3 regions of the Paenibacillus sp. FSL L8-0333 genome follow, and region 1 is predicted to be linked to each of the others. Evidence: predicted binding sites of a transcription regulator. Region 1 holds the regulator's gene; each other region holds the start of a gene.

Region 1 (4,351 bases):
GTGGATCAATCGTATCCCCGGCGGCTTCACAAGCAGAACGAAATGCTTCTTCGACGCTCCGATCATCCCACAGCAATGTATCATCAAGGTCAAATAGTACAGCAGAAATTGGCATTACAGGTCTCCCTCTCCCTTTAACTGGTCTAGTTCTATTCGTGAACTACTTCAATGTTGTGAGCTTTAGCAAATGCTTCTAATCGTGTACTCATCGCATTAGTATCATAGCGATTCATAAGTCTTGTGAAAATCCATTTCGTACGTTTCCCTTTGTGCTTAATGACTACAGCTCCACGCGAAAGGGTGATTTTCTCAATATCTGCAGCTGGAAGCCCGCGTTCGCGATTGAATTTAATAGTAGACAGTCTTGCTTTTTCCACCTTCAAGTACGGACGACGGAAGAACAATAGCGCTGCCAGCAAATAGTACAGTACTACTCCCAACCAATTAGCCAGCATGCCATTTCCTTTGGCCTGATCAATAGAACCAACTACCCAAAACATAGTGCCAAGTATCACTAACACTACCGGAAATGCAATGTTGCGACCTTTAAAGACTTCGGCATTCTGGGTAGGAGATTTAGAGGCATAAATCGTATCCTTGCCTTGTTTCTTTCTTTGCTTGTTGATTTGCTGTGTGTTGCGTTGAACCATTCTTTCCCAAGAACGGGCCATGTGCGTTCCCCCTAGTCATCCTGAAATATCTATGAAAAGGAACAGCGAGCTAATGTTTAAGCCCCTTGTTACCTTGTTCATGCTCATCGTTATCTACTACTTCAATAGTATTTAATTGTGCTCGGAAGTTATTGCGGATATTCCCCAGGTAAATTTCACGAAGCTTGGCGCGTTCCGCCACTTCCTCTTGATTAAGGCCTACGCTCTTCTGTTTGCGTGCCAATTCGTTAATTCGCGCGACCAACTCATCAATATTCAATACTTTCCCTCCCCCTATAAATTAATTCTAACTCTGCCATGAGAAAAAGAGCTTGTCAAGGTCTACTCCCTGCAAGCTCTAATGGTCATTCTATTATGTTCTCAGAAAATTAATAAATAGGTAAAGTAAGTATGTCTCCAGCGTTAATTTGACTACTCTTAATCCCACTTGAACGTTTAATTCCTTCTATATAAACAACTGTCTTCATATCAGCCGGTTTATTCTTAAGGGCAATACTCCATAGTGTATCTCCACGTTCAACCACAATCCGCTTCTCTTCCTTCATTATAGTCGTCGATCCTGCAAATACATTTCCCACTACTGTTAGGCCAGAAAATACTAGCACGATAATCAATATTAACTTAATAAAGAAGTCCTGACGGAACAACGAAATCATCCCTCCTAGCAAACGTTCCGTTATCTCTTTCACCTTAGCGGAATTACGGGCAACGTCATTATGTCCTAAAGATTCAACCACTGGGGCCTTATCGTAGATGCTGCGGTATGTACTGTATTTTAGCATAATTATCATCCTCCAAACACTTGTTCTTACTTTCGAATTCATAATAACACGAACATGTGTTTTGTTCAATACTATTTCAGAACAATTGTTCTCTTTTTTTTGAGAGACTCAAGTGGTACATTTTATTATCATTTGTCTACCATTTTTTAACTCTAGCAGATTAATATTTATAATAGTTAGAACTTATGTTTGTGCGAACGGTAGTTCTATGTTATAATTTTCCCAAACATTACTATATGGGGTTGATTCCAATGTCAAAGATTTCAAGTCGCCAGCTGGCGATCCTGGAATTTATACGAAGCGAAGTCCGCAGCAAGGGTTATCCACCTTCCGTCCGGGAAATTGGAGAAGCTGTTGGCCTTGCTTCCAGCTCCACAGTTCACGGTCATTTGGACCGGCTTGAGAAGAAGGGACTTATTCGTCGAGATCCAACGAAGCCACGTGCAATAGAATTACTAGGCCAAGAGGATTCAGAGAATGTTCACCAATTCGCCCAGACCATCTCACGGATTCCTGTCGTAGGTAAAGTTACCGCCGGGGTACCTATCACTGCTACAGAGAATATCGAGGACTACTTCCCACTTCCTACTCACTATGTAGGTGACAACAAAGTATTTATGCTGTCAGTTATGGGTGATAGTATGGTGGATGCTGGCATTATGAATGGTGATTATGTAATTGTTCGCCAACAACAAACAGCGGACAACGGAGATATCGTTGTAGCCATGACTGAAGAAGATGAAGCAACCGTTAAGACCTTTTACAAGGAACGTGATCATATACGGCTTCAGCCGGAGAATCCAGCTTATGAGCCTCTTCGCCTTAATCGCGTAACTATTCTCGGAAGAGTCATCGGATTGTTTCGAGATATCCACTAAGTATGCACTCCTACCATAAAAGGCTGTTCCGCAAATGCGGAACAGCCTTTTTTCTGTGTATTTTGCTTTCTCAACCACTAACGAACATTTGTTCTCGTTCGCTAAAATGGGCATTTTCTATGAATAACCGTTTAGGCGTTCTGCTCATATCCTAATTAGAAAGGAGTGTTGTGCATAATGCCAAATTACCGAATTATTGTAGATCTGACCCAACGAATGTTATATCTTCTGGACAATGATATTGTGATTAGAGGTTTCCCTGTCGGCATTGGTAAGATGTTAACCCAATCCCCAGTGGGAGAATTCACGATTATTAACAAACAACCCAATCCAGGCGGTCCCTTTGGTGCCTTTTGGATGGGACTGTCTAAACCACACTACGGGATTCATGGAACGAATGATCCTTCCTCCATTGGGAAAGAGGTATCCCACGGCTGTATCCGGATGTACAACGAGGATGTGTTAACACTCGCAGCTATCGTCCCTATAGGAACACGAGTAACGATAAGGAATTGAATTCGCTGAGGACGTCACAGCCCCCAAATCACCATATACAGAATGGGGGTCATTACATAAGTAAGTATTTTTTCATTAGCATACTAGGAGTTTGGTGATTATATGTCGAATATTGTTAACAGGATTGCAAATTGAAAAGGATGTGTTTAGTTTTGAATAACTCAAAAATTAGAACCCTCGTCGATTTTAAAGTCGATGCACTGGGTAAGCTGTCCGGTTTACTTTTAAATGATGAACAAGCTAGTGGAAAAAAAGTGAATTTGCTCACCTCTTTTGGCAGCATTCAGGGAATCGTCTCTCCAGCCGTCTCCAACAAAGAGGATGTATTTGATTTAAAATCTTTGATGGATGATGTAATAGTAGACGAATACATATCTTATTTGGGAGCAGAACACCCTGATAAAAATTTCAGCTATAACTTTGTTGTCCTCAATGACGTTACTGTAAGACCTTATGCTAGTTATGGGACTCCGATCGAATACAAACAGCTGATTGTTTATACCGATCATATCACTGCCTTCAATTTTCTATAGGTTACATACTTACCTTAAAAAGCACCCTTGCAGCAACCCCCAATTTTGCGCCATTTGCAGAATCGGCAGGTTTCTCCGGGTGCTTTTTTTGGGCTAATTCCGAAGCCGATCCTATAATTCCACGAATTTCCCTTTTAAAAGATACTAGTGGGGATCATTCAGGCATATCTTTCAATAAGCAACAATTTGAGTCTAATGAGATAACTGGGAGGTGATTATATGCTGATTATCTTAGTGTACTTATTTGCTATTTTAGGAGTTGTTTTAATTCTAAGTGCCGCCATTATAAAATTGAAAACGCTATCCACTTCATCTGATATTTCTATGCTAGTTAATGCGGCTGCATCCTTTAACATCATTTTCACCAAAACATTCATTCCCCCCAATCAATCTCACTTGATCGCACTTAACGAACCTAATAAAAAATTAGCAATAGGCACCAGAAATCCGAAGAACAACAAAAAAGCAGTAGCAAAGCTATACTCTTTCGATAATGTAATGGGATCCGAGATTGTGGTTAACGCACTTACCCTTTCAAAAGTCTCCAAAAGACAACAAAACAGCAAAACAACTGCAACTAGTGCAGATATTAACGTCCTTAAGGAAGCTGATGAAGAAGCTAATGTGATAGAAGAACTCACGCTTAAAATATATATGAACAGCAAAGAAACGCCTGTGTATTGTATTTCCTTCTTGCCGGGTTTATTGCCTATTCAACAATCCGACAACCAGTACAAGGAAGCTTACTCCCAAGTACAACAATTGCATGCACTCTTCAGGTCAATCGTATCTGAATAATTAAGTTGTTATCGCCATACCTCTCATTTGATTTCGAAATAGAAAGAACCTAAAATTGCACACTAAACCCATCAAACTGGTGAATACCCGTACCATGTGCCACTACTTTTTGCTCACGTAACTCACGAACTGCCTTTTTGACCTCTTGTAAAATAGATGGATCTAAACCCAGC
Region 2 (4,351 bases), 1.4 Mb from region 1:
ATTCTGTAGTTAATGTGGTGCCGATGTTGCTGCCCAAGATAATGCCAAGTGTGCGGGCATAGGTGAGCAGGCCGGCATTGACCATGCCGATAGTCAACACCGTTACAGCAGTACTGCTCTGGAGTAAGGCGGACAACAGGCTGCTGGCAATCATTCCTTTAATAGGTGTTGAGGTAGCTCTATTTAGACTTGTAGTTAATAGAGGGCCTGCTAGCTTGGACAACGCCGTTTCCATCAGCTTCATGCCGGCTAGAAAGATAACAAGACCATATATGATAGGGAACAGCAAATCACTGAACATAGGGCATACTCCTTTGGACGAGGGTTGTACACCAATATATGAATGTATTGCATGGGACATGTATAAAAACATTTTTAGAAAAACAGGGAGTTGAAGTCATTGCCATCGGTTATTTTAGAACGCAATCGCAAAAAAAGACTGGAACAGGGCCATCCATGGGTCTATGCAGGTGAAGTCGCATCGGTAGAAGGAAATCCGGAAGCGGGGGGATTAGTAGATGTCCTTAATCATCAGGGCCGATTTTTGGCCGTGGGATATTACAATCCAGCCTCACAGATTCGGGTAAGAATTGTATCACAGGGACCGCTTGCGATCATGGACACAGCCTTTTTTGCAGAACGGTTTGCGAATTGTCTGCAACACAGAAATCGGTTCCTTCCGGGTGCGGATGCTTATCGCTTAGTTTATGGTGAAGCGGACTTTTTGCCGGGGCTTATTGTAGATCGATTCGGAGATATTTTGGTTGTGCAGCTGCTTACGCTCGGAATGGACAAGCGGCGTGCAGAAATCGTCGAAGCATTGGTGCAGGTTATGGCACCGCGCGGAATCTATGAGCGCAGTGATGTTAGTGTGCGCGAGCTTGAAGGTATGGAGCAGACAACGGGTTTGCTGTATGGGGAATGTCCACGGCATGTAACTGTGAGTGAGAATGGCCTGAAGCTGGTCGTTGATATTGAAGAAGGCCAGAAGACAGGTTACTTCTTTGACCAACGTGAGAATAGAGCTTCCATTGCTCCGCTCATGAAAGGCTGGGGAGGACGAAGCGGCATTACGCTACAGGAAATTGAAACTGAGGAGGGTTCGCTACAGACCTTGCCAGTTAATAAGAGCGGTAAACATGTAACGTTCCCTTATTGGGACGGTGCGACAGTGCTGGAATGCTTCTCACATACGGGCAGCTTCACGCTGCATGCCTGCAAGTATGGCGCGAAAAAAGTAACCTGCCTCGATGTTTCAGCGCATGCCATTGAGAGTGCCAAAGTGAATGTGGAGCTGAACGGCTTTAGCGATCGTGTTGAATTCGTAGTGGATGATGCTTTTGCATATTTACGGAATCAGGTTAAAGGACTAGAGGAACGTTCTGAACGGGCGACAGTTGCAAGTGGAACAGAGACGGCAGCAGCTGCTGCAAATCCTAAATCCGGAGGCAAAACAGCCAAAACCGACACATCCAAGCCGATGACGGCAGGTGGAGGAAGAACTTGGGATGTAGTCATCCTGGACCCTCCGGCGTTTGCCAAAACCAAAAGTGCAGTAGCTGGCGCTTGCCGTGGTTACAAGGATATCAATCTGCACGGGATGAAGCTGGTGAACGAAGGCGGCTATTTGGTTACCGCAAGCTGTTCTTACCATATGCAGCCAGATCTGTTCCTCGAAACGATTGCCGATGCAGCTAAAGATGCTGGCAAGGTGTTGAGACTTGTGGAATGGCGGGCCGCAGGCAAAGACCACCCACAAATACTTGGCGTTAACGAAGGACACTATCTGAAGTTTGCGATTTTTGAAGTGCGGAGTAAAAAATAAGCCTGAAGGTCAAAAAGGTTTACAGTGCCAAGTAACAAATAGGATAAAAGGGCTGGACGTAGGGTGGCCGTGAGTCGACTGTAAGGCAAGTAGTTGCCAACGGACTCAGATGACTCTATTTAGCGTAAACAGCCTATTATTGAATTCTTACGGACCCCAAAGGCGCTATTGCTCTTAAAACACCCGTAATGCAACACATTTTCGAAGAATAGCGTCAATGGGGTCCGAAAAGTTGCCAAAACAGCACTGAATCCACGAATAACGGCTTCTGGGTCCGTAAGTAATTAATGAAACAAGCCTAGCCGAAAATGTGCAATTTGAACGCAGAATACTAAATGGTAAACAACGAATGATGCTTATTGAATTATGATATGCGGAATGCGGATTACAAAACGATAGGCGTAGAGTGCTAATGTTGAGTGTTGAGTATTGAACGCTGAACGCTGAACGCCGAATGCCGAATGCCGAATGACGAACGCTGGATGCTGGACGCTGAACGTTGAGCACTGAACACCGAACACCGAACAGTCTAACATTGACCCTATGCTCCGACATTGGCAGCTCTAATCTAACGTTGCACATCTGGCATTAAAAACAAACTAAACACTCTAAAAAGCAAGCCGCCAAAATCCGGAGGTTTGCTTTTTTTTATTTGTACTCGTAGCTGTTATCCTTTGTAAAACATTAGAAAATACTAGCAAACACATGTTCCGATTAGTGTGGTTATGATATACTGAAGGGACGAGGAATCACTGAACTTTTTTAATTGGAGTGTAATCAATAGGTGGATATTTCACCTTGTAATTTATATATTTTCTCCGCTACGGAAGGAGTCTATCATTTATGTCGGTAACCTTTTTACTAGGCCGCTCGGGCAGTGGCAAGACAACAAAAATATGGGAATCTATCTCTTCTTCCTTAGAGAAGGAACCGCTTGGTGCGCCGATTATTATTCTTGTGCCAGAGCAAGGTTCTTTTGGAGCAGAACGGGGGCTTCTGACCGTAGGGAATGTGAAGGGAAGCCTTCGGGCGCAGACACTGAGTTTTTCGCGGCTTGCCTATCGTGTGAAGCAGGAAACTGGTGGCAGTGCAAGTCTGCCAATCAGTGATGAAGGTAAGAAAATGTTAATTTACAAAATCATCAGTCGTCGCAAAGAGGAACTGAAATTGTTCGGTGCCTCAGCAGACAGACCGGGTTTTGTGGAACGTCTGAACCAACTGCACACGGAGATGAAGCGTTGCTGTTTGGGTTCCACTGATTTAGAAGAGCAGTTGTCCGCTATGCGAGGAGCTATTGCAAGAAGTCCTATTCTTGAGGGTAAGCTGGATGATTTGCAGCTGGTATTCAGCGATTTAGAGAAGGAAATGTCACGTCTCTATATCGATGAAGAGGATCGTTTAGCAGAACTGGCTGAGCATATTCCTGATTCCTCCTACATTCGCGGGGCGGAGATTTGGGTAGATGGATTCCATGGATTTACTCCGCAGGAATTCGTAGTGCTTCGAGAATTGATGCAGCAAGCTTCGAAGCTGACCGTTTCGCTTACAATTGATCGTCCTTACCCATATGGAGATCAGTTGAATGAGCTTGAATTGTTTCACCCCACTGCGGTTACTTACATTAAACTGCGTGGAATAGCTGAAGAGCTGGGCATTGATGTGTGGGACGAGCTGCTGGAGCCAACGGTTCTTCCGCGTTTTGAAGAAAGTCCAGTACTTGCTCACCTTGAACGGGGATATGATCGCCGGAAGGCCTGGATAGGTGCGGATGAACTGGCAAGAGAGGCTATATCCATAGGCGCCGCAGTTTCGCACAGAGCAGAGGTTGAGGGAGCACTGCGCGAAATGACTAGACTGGCGCGTGATGAAGGTGCAAAATATGGCGAAATGGCTGTATTGATGCGCAATATTGGCGATTACGAGCAGCTGATCCAACCGTTGTTCCAAGATTACGGAGTGCCATTTTTTCTGGACCAGAAGGTAAATGAGCTGCATCATCCGCTAGTGGAATTTATACGTTCCGCGCTGGATGTAGTGCGTCGTCGCTGGCGTTACGAGGATGTATTCCGTTGCGTAAAGACGGAGCTTTTGCTTCCGCTAGACGGTAGTATTACACGTGAGGATATGGATGCTTTAGAAAACTATGTGCTGGCTTGTGGGATTCAAGGGTATCGCTGGACGGATGGCCGCTCATGGAAAGGTATTCCTAGCTTGTCGCTGGAAGGCGGCAGACAGATGGATGATGAACTGCTTGCTACTATGGAACGATGCCGTGCTAGTATAACAGGACCATTATTTGCTTTTGAGAAACGAATCCAGAAAAGCCGTAGCGGCCTTGAACTATGTACGGCAATGTACAAGCTGCTTGAAGAGACGGATGTTGCACGAAAGCTGGAGAAACTCAGTGTTAAGTCTATGGAGAAGGGCCAACCCGAGAAGGCTAGGGAACATAGCCAGTTGTGGGGTGCGGTACTTGATCTGCTAGATCAGATAGTAGAAATGATGGGCAATGAAAGACTTGAGTTT
Region 3 (4,351 bases), 1.3 Mb from region 1:
AAGGTATCCTGAGTGGCTTCTTCGGCATCTTGCCGGCTGCCTAGATGGACCAAAGCGATCCGGAAAAGCATATCTGCGTAGATTTCGTAACTCTTCATCACATGATTTCCCGGCCGGGTCATGGATCGCTGCATGATACTGTGCCCCCCTTTACCTATAACACCATTTAGGACGGCATTAGGTCACATTTTGTTCCTGAGAAAATTTCTTTGTGTTTGAGAGTAGATGATGCCTATTCATAAATTATCGCCAGAGGGTTATGGACTCAGAAGTCGTTATTTGCATATAAATAGACTTTTGAGCAGGTTCGCGGACCCCAGTGACGCTATTCCTTAAAAAGTGGGCCTTGTAAGGTGTTGCTCATGCCAATAAAGGCGATGGGGTCCGTTACACTTCGAAATGGAGGGTTATGCTACGCATAAGATCAACTGTGTCCGATAGCTGCTAAGCAGCACGCCAATATTGTCTACGCAAACGATGGTTACTTATTTAGAACAGAGGAGATCAAAAAAAACGCATTTGCCCAAGCACCAAGTGCTGACTGCTGGACAAACGCGTCTTTTTAATAGAGTGACTCCTTCACTGGAGATCCTCTTCGATATGTTTATATGTATAGCTAGGATCATTACCTTTAACAGGAGCCCTGCTGTATTGATAGATCCTTCCATTTTCTTTTCGATAAAAGTATCTTGCGTAGGGTTCGTCTGCAAAAATCACCGTGGTACTTACGAGGGGAGCTTTGGCAATCTGGGTGTATACTTTATAAAAATCTTCCTTCTTATAATTTCTCGTCTCTATTAGATAATGAATGACTTCTCTGTTCATATGATTTCGGAAGGAGTGGAGGGCTAAGGATGTTATTCCACAGATTAAAAGGATTAGAACGATGAAGATTAATTTTGTATTTTTCTTCATTAATTCCCTCCATATAGATAATTTGTATATAGTATAAGATAATATACAGGGACTATTATGTCATTCATAGATATCTTGTAAATGTACAAATAAGAAAGGAGGTAAGAATATGACGCAGGAAGAAGAGAAAATACTGGAGCTGGAGCAGCGAATTAAGGTGCTGGAAAACCAGGCAAGTCCGAGGCTGCCGGGGATGAAAATCTTATGGTTTTTAATTTGGGGTTGTGTAATACAAAAAGGCAGCAAATACCGATAGTAATCCAGGCGTAGGCGAACGAAGAATTGCCGGGACATACTATATTTGCTGCCTTTTAACTTATGAAGAATAATGATTCTCTTTTAGTCTTCTTTGGGTTCTTGCAATAAAATGGAGAAGGTCCCCGTTTCGTGATCCACCTCAATCGTCTCAATGCCCACAAAATCCGGGATTTCGGGGTGTACTGCATCTACATTATAATCCGGATGAGTCAGTAATAATTCAATTACTTTAATGGCTTCCATGTCGTTCCCCCTCACGAGAAATTCCACCATAAATGAATATGCAGAGAACTATTGCAACTAAGCTTATTATCTCCGTGATCCGTTGCGAATATGTGTCAGTCGTTCTTCGTTTCTTCCCATCACGGCCAATAATTGCCCTTGGAACACACGTCTTTGGATTTGATCAATCCGCTGTAAGGCCAGCTCGGCAGGTACTTGGAATTCTGCTGCAAGATAGGAGATGGCATCTTCCCGTTGCTCAGGCAATGTCATGCGGGAGATCATGGAGTAAGGCATCGCCGCATACAAGATAAAACGCTCTGATTCGTCCTCCTGTGCTCGCGTGAAATGCTCTGGCATCAAGGTCTGATTATCGCTGCCATGGCGAAGTAGATGACACAGTTCATGAAGAAACTCTAGCCGTTGAAGATTGGCTGGAAGGCGGTTGTCGATAAACAGGCTGTACATTCCTGCAGACGCTTCAATGCTCTTGCTTCTCACATCCAAATAATGAACCCAGATATTAAGCCGCTCTGCAATATACGATATTGAAATTTGCGAAGGCTGATGAAGATTTAATCGCTTGTATAGATCCTCCGTCCATTTCTCAAGCACAGTCATTTGATAATATGATTTCATGTTCTCCAACTTATTCACCTCGTTTAAAATCACTAATAAATCACTAATGGGATCGTATGTTCGCATAAATGCGCAAAAGAAAAGCCCGAAGGGCTATGTAGAGTAAAAAAAGTCTAAGGATACATAGGAACGTTAGTTCTCATGTACCCTTAGCATAAAGCAATTACACACTAATATCAAGTGTTTTTCCCAAATTCGGAGCAACGCTTTTGCCCAGCATTTCCACCATAGTTTGGCTCTGGGTTTCAGCCTGATTCTTGGCAATATTCATGACCTGTATCCCAACATTTTGAGCTAAGGATGCTTGGCTCATTGCCATTGATAATGCAGCTATATCCATATTGCACCTCCTTTGTGTATATCCTGTTTATCGACTGTCCGCCTTCAATTCATTAGGTGATTGGCATTTGTTTGCCAATTCGCCCAAACGGCTTATCTCCTTTTTACATATCTTGTGCTGTAGTCATTAATCATTAGGAGGAATTGAAAATGGGTATGGAACATGGTTGTGGTTGTAACGTAGGTCCGGTAGTAAGTCCAGCATCAGTAGGTCCGGTGTGTAGTCCTTGGACTTCTACAGGAGCAATCCTGGTACTTTTCATCTTGCTGGTTATCATCACTAAAGCTTGCTTATTCTAAGTTAGCTGATGTGAAGTGTAGCCCCGTCTGGCGAATGCCAGGTGGGGCTATTCTGTTGCCTGGGGATGGTCAGACAGATCGTTATTTAAACATAAATTCCACCCGGGTTCCGTCTGCATAATCCTCCAGCTGATTGCCAACCCAGCTTCCTGCCCCGCGGTTATCGCTTGGCGTTATGTATTCAATGTCGGCACCAACGCCGCCTTCCTCACACATAGCCATTGGCCATTCATCCCGGTCATATCCCTTTTTAGTAGGGATCCCTTTTAAGGACTCTTTGCGGTTCTCTTCAGCCTGCTCTCGGTTAATCGTACATGTGGCGGATTCACCTTTCGCAATGGCATCCTGAATATGCTTGGCGGTCTCAGGATAGCGGTCTGATGGGAAGGTTAGCTGAACAACACTCGAATTGGATGGAGACGAGGGGTCTGTAGGCTCTCCGTTTTGTTCAAACCAGTAACTAGCCAAAGCAAGTAATGCAACAATGATGAGACTGGAGATCCATTTTTTCACTTTCAATTCTGCTCCTCCTTTTTTGGCACTTAAAATAGTATATCTTATATCATAATTCAGTGCGATTTAATATAATTAGGTAAAATAAAGGAGGACGTAACTGGATATGGAGTACATAATTACCATTGAGGATCAGACGCTTATTACGGCTGCCGAAGATATAATTACCAGACGTTATGAATGGGGGCGTCATCATGTGGGTGCAGCGCTTCGTACTAAAACAGGAGAGATTTTTACAGCGGTACATGTGGAAGCCAGCATGGGGAGGATTACAGTCTGTGCAGAAGCGATGGTGATTGGCAAAGCGATATCCGAAGGTTATAAGGAATTTGATACGATTGTTGCGGTAAGGCATTCTGATCCAGACAGCGAGGAAAAAGAGATTAAAGTAGTCTCTCCCTGCGGCATGTGCCGAGAGTTAATTGCGGATTACGGAATAGACAGCAAGATAATTGTATCGGAGGATGACCGATTAGCTAAATATGAAATCACTGAGCTATTGCCTTTAAGGTACACGAGATAAGAAAAAAAGTAATGAGGAGCCGCTGAGCTCCTTTTTTTGTTGAGCCGTGAAATTATTCAGCAGTTCCTTATATCGTCCCAACTTATTTTACAACTTCATGTCCATTCGCTGAGTTCATGTCACTATTGTCCCCATACTATAACTTAAAAAGATTTAAAAGGATGGTGAGAATAGATGGAGCAGCGGATTATTCGTCAGATGGTTGATTCAGCATCAAGGTTCGTGGGCGATGTGCAGTGGCAGATGGCTTTTCGCAGATTACAAATGGCTCCGGCGGATTCGGGACTGTCGTCCTCGGCTCAGCTATTGCTGAATACCCTCTATTACTTGCAGGGAAAGGGTGTGATAAGCGGCCAACATGATTATTTGGAAAGTGCAGACGAGCTCATGGAGAAGCTTAAAAATACCAGTGGGCAATATGCTGCGCTTCATGGCTACGAGCTGGGCGCAATCAATAATCAGTCCCAGGCTCTAATTGACAATCAGCGGAATTGGGTCGTCAACAGTGCGATACGCTGGTCTAGGGCCGGCGGGATCGTAACGATGTGTTATCACGCTGCATTACCGGGGACAGCGCCAACTTGGGGGAATGTAAATACGAGCCTAAGCAATGCTGATTTTGATAAATATATAACCTCAGGT

The links. Region 1 encodes LexA, which represses DNA repair genes until DNA is damaged. Its sites were predicted from a motif close to CGAACATATGTTCG; they were not measured.
Region 2: the regulator LexA is predicted to act here: its motif matches at 2,524-2,537, upstream of addB (helicase-exonuclease AddAB subunit AddB).
Region 3: the regulator LexA is predicted to act here: its motif matches at 2,084-2,097, upstream of NYE72_RS23030 (ImmA/IrrE family metallo-endopeptidase).

What each region holds. Positions count from the first base shown of each region.
Region 1 is NZ_CP150186.1:3,842,500-3,846,850, forward strand. Features, by position in the region: gene NYE72_RS17150 (HAD family hydrolase) at 1-115, opposite strand, end outside; gene NYE72_RS17155 (hypothetical protein) at 150-671, opposite strand; gene NYE72_RS17160 (DUF896 domain-containing protein) at 721-930, opposite strand; gene NYE72_RS17165 (LysM peptidoglycan-binding domain-containing protein) at 1,040-1,453, opposite strand; gene lexA (transcriptional repressor LexA) at 1,705-2,331, shown strand; gene NYE72_RS17175 (L,D-transpeptidase) at 2,509-2,847, shown strand; gene NYE72_RS17180 (hypothetical protein) at 3,000-3,380, shown strand; gene NYE72_RS17185 (hypothetical protein) at 3,600-4,178, shown strand; gene NYE72_RS17190 (MBL fold metallo-hydrolase) at 4,228-4,351, opposite strand, start outside.
Region 2 is NZ_CP150186.1:5,271,251-5,275,601, reverse strand. Features, by position in the region: gene NYE72_RS23595 (Na/Pi symporter) at 1-301, opposite strand, end outside; gene NYE72_RS23590 (class I SAM-dependent rRNA methyltransferase) at 401-1,825, shown strand; gene addB (helicase-exonuclease AddAB subunit AddB) at 2,669-4,351, shown strand, end outside.
Region 3 is NZ_CP150186.1:5,143,482-5,147,832, reverse strand. Features, by position in the region: gene NYE72_RS23050 (sigma-70 family RNA polymerase sigma factor) at 1-134, opposite strand, end outside; gene NYE72_RS23045 (hypothetical protein) at 580-915, opposite strand; gene NYE72_RS23040 (hypothetical protein) at 1,025-1,171, shown strand; gene NYE72_RS23035 (hypothetical protein) at 1,255-1,416, opposite strand; gene NYE72_RS23030 (ImmA/IrrE family metallo-endopeptidase) at 1,483-2,034, opposite strand; gene NYE72_RS23025 (YjfB family protein) at 2,198-2,374, opposite strand; gene NYE72_RS23020 (hypothetical protein) at 2,524-2,673, shown strand; gene NYE72_RS23015 (NucA/NucB deoxyribonuclease domain-containing protein) at 2,755-3,186, opposite strand; gene NYE72_RS23010 (cytidine deaminase) at 3,293-3,709, shown strand; gene NYE72_RS23005 (glycosyl hydrolase) at 3,884-4,351, shown strand, end outside.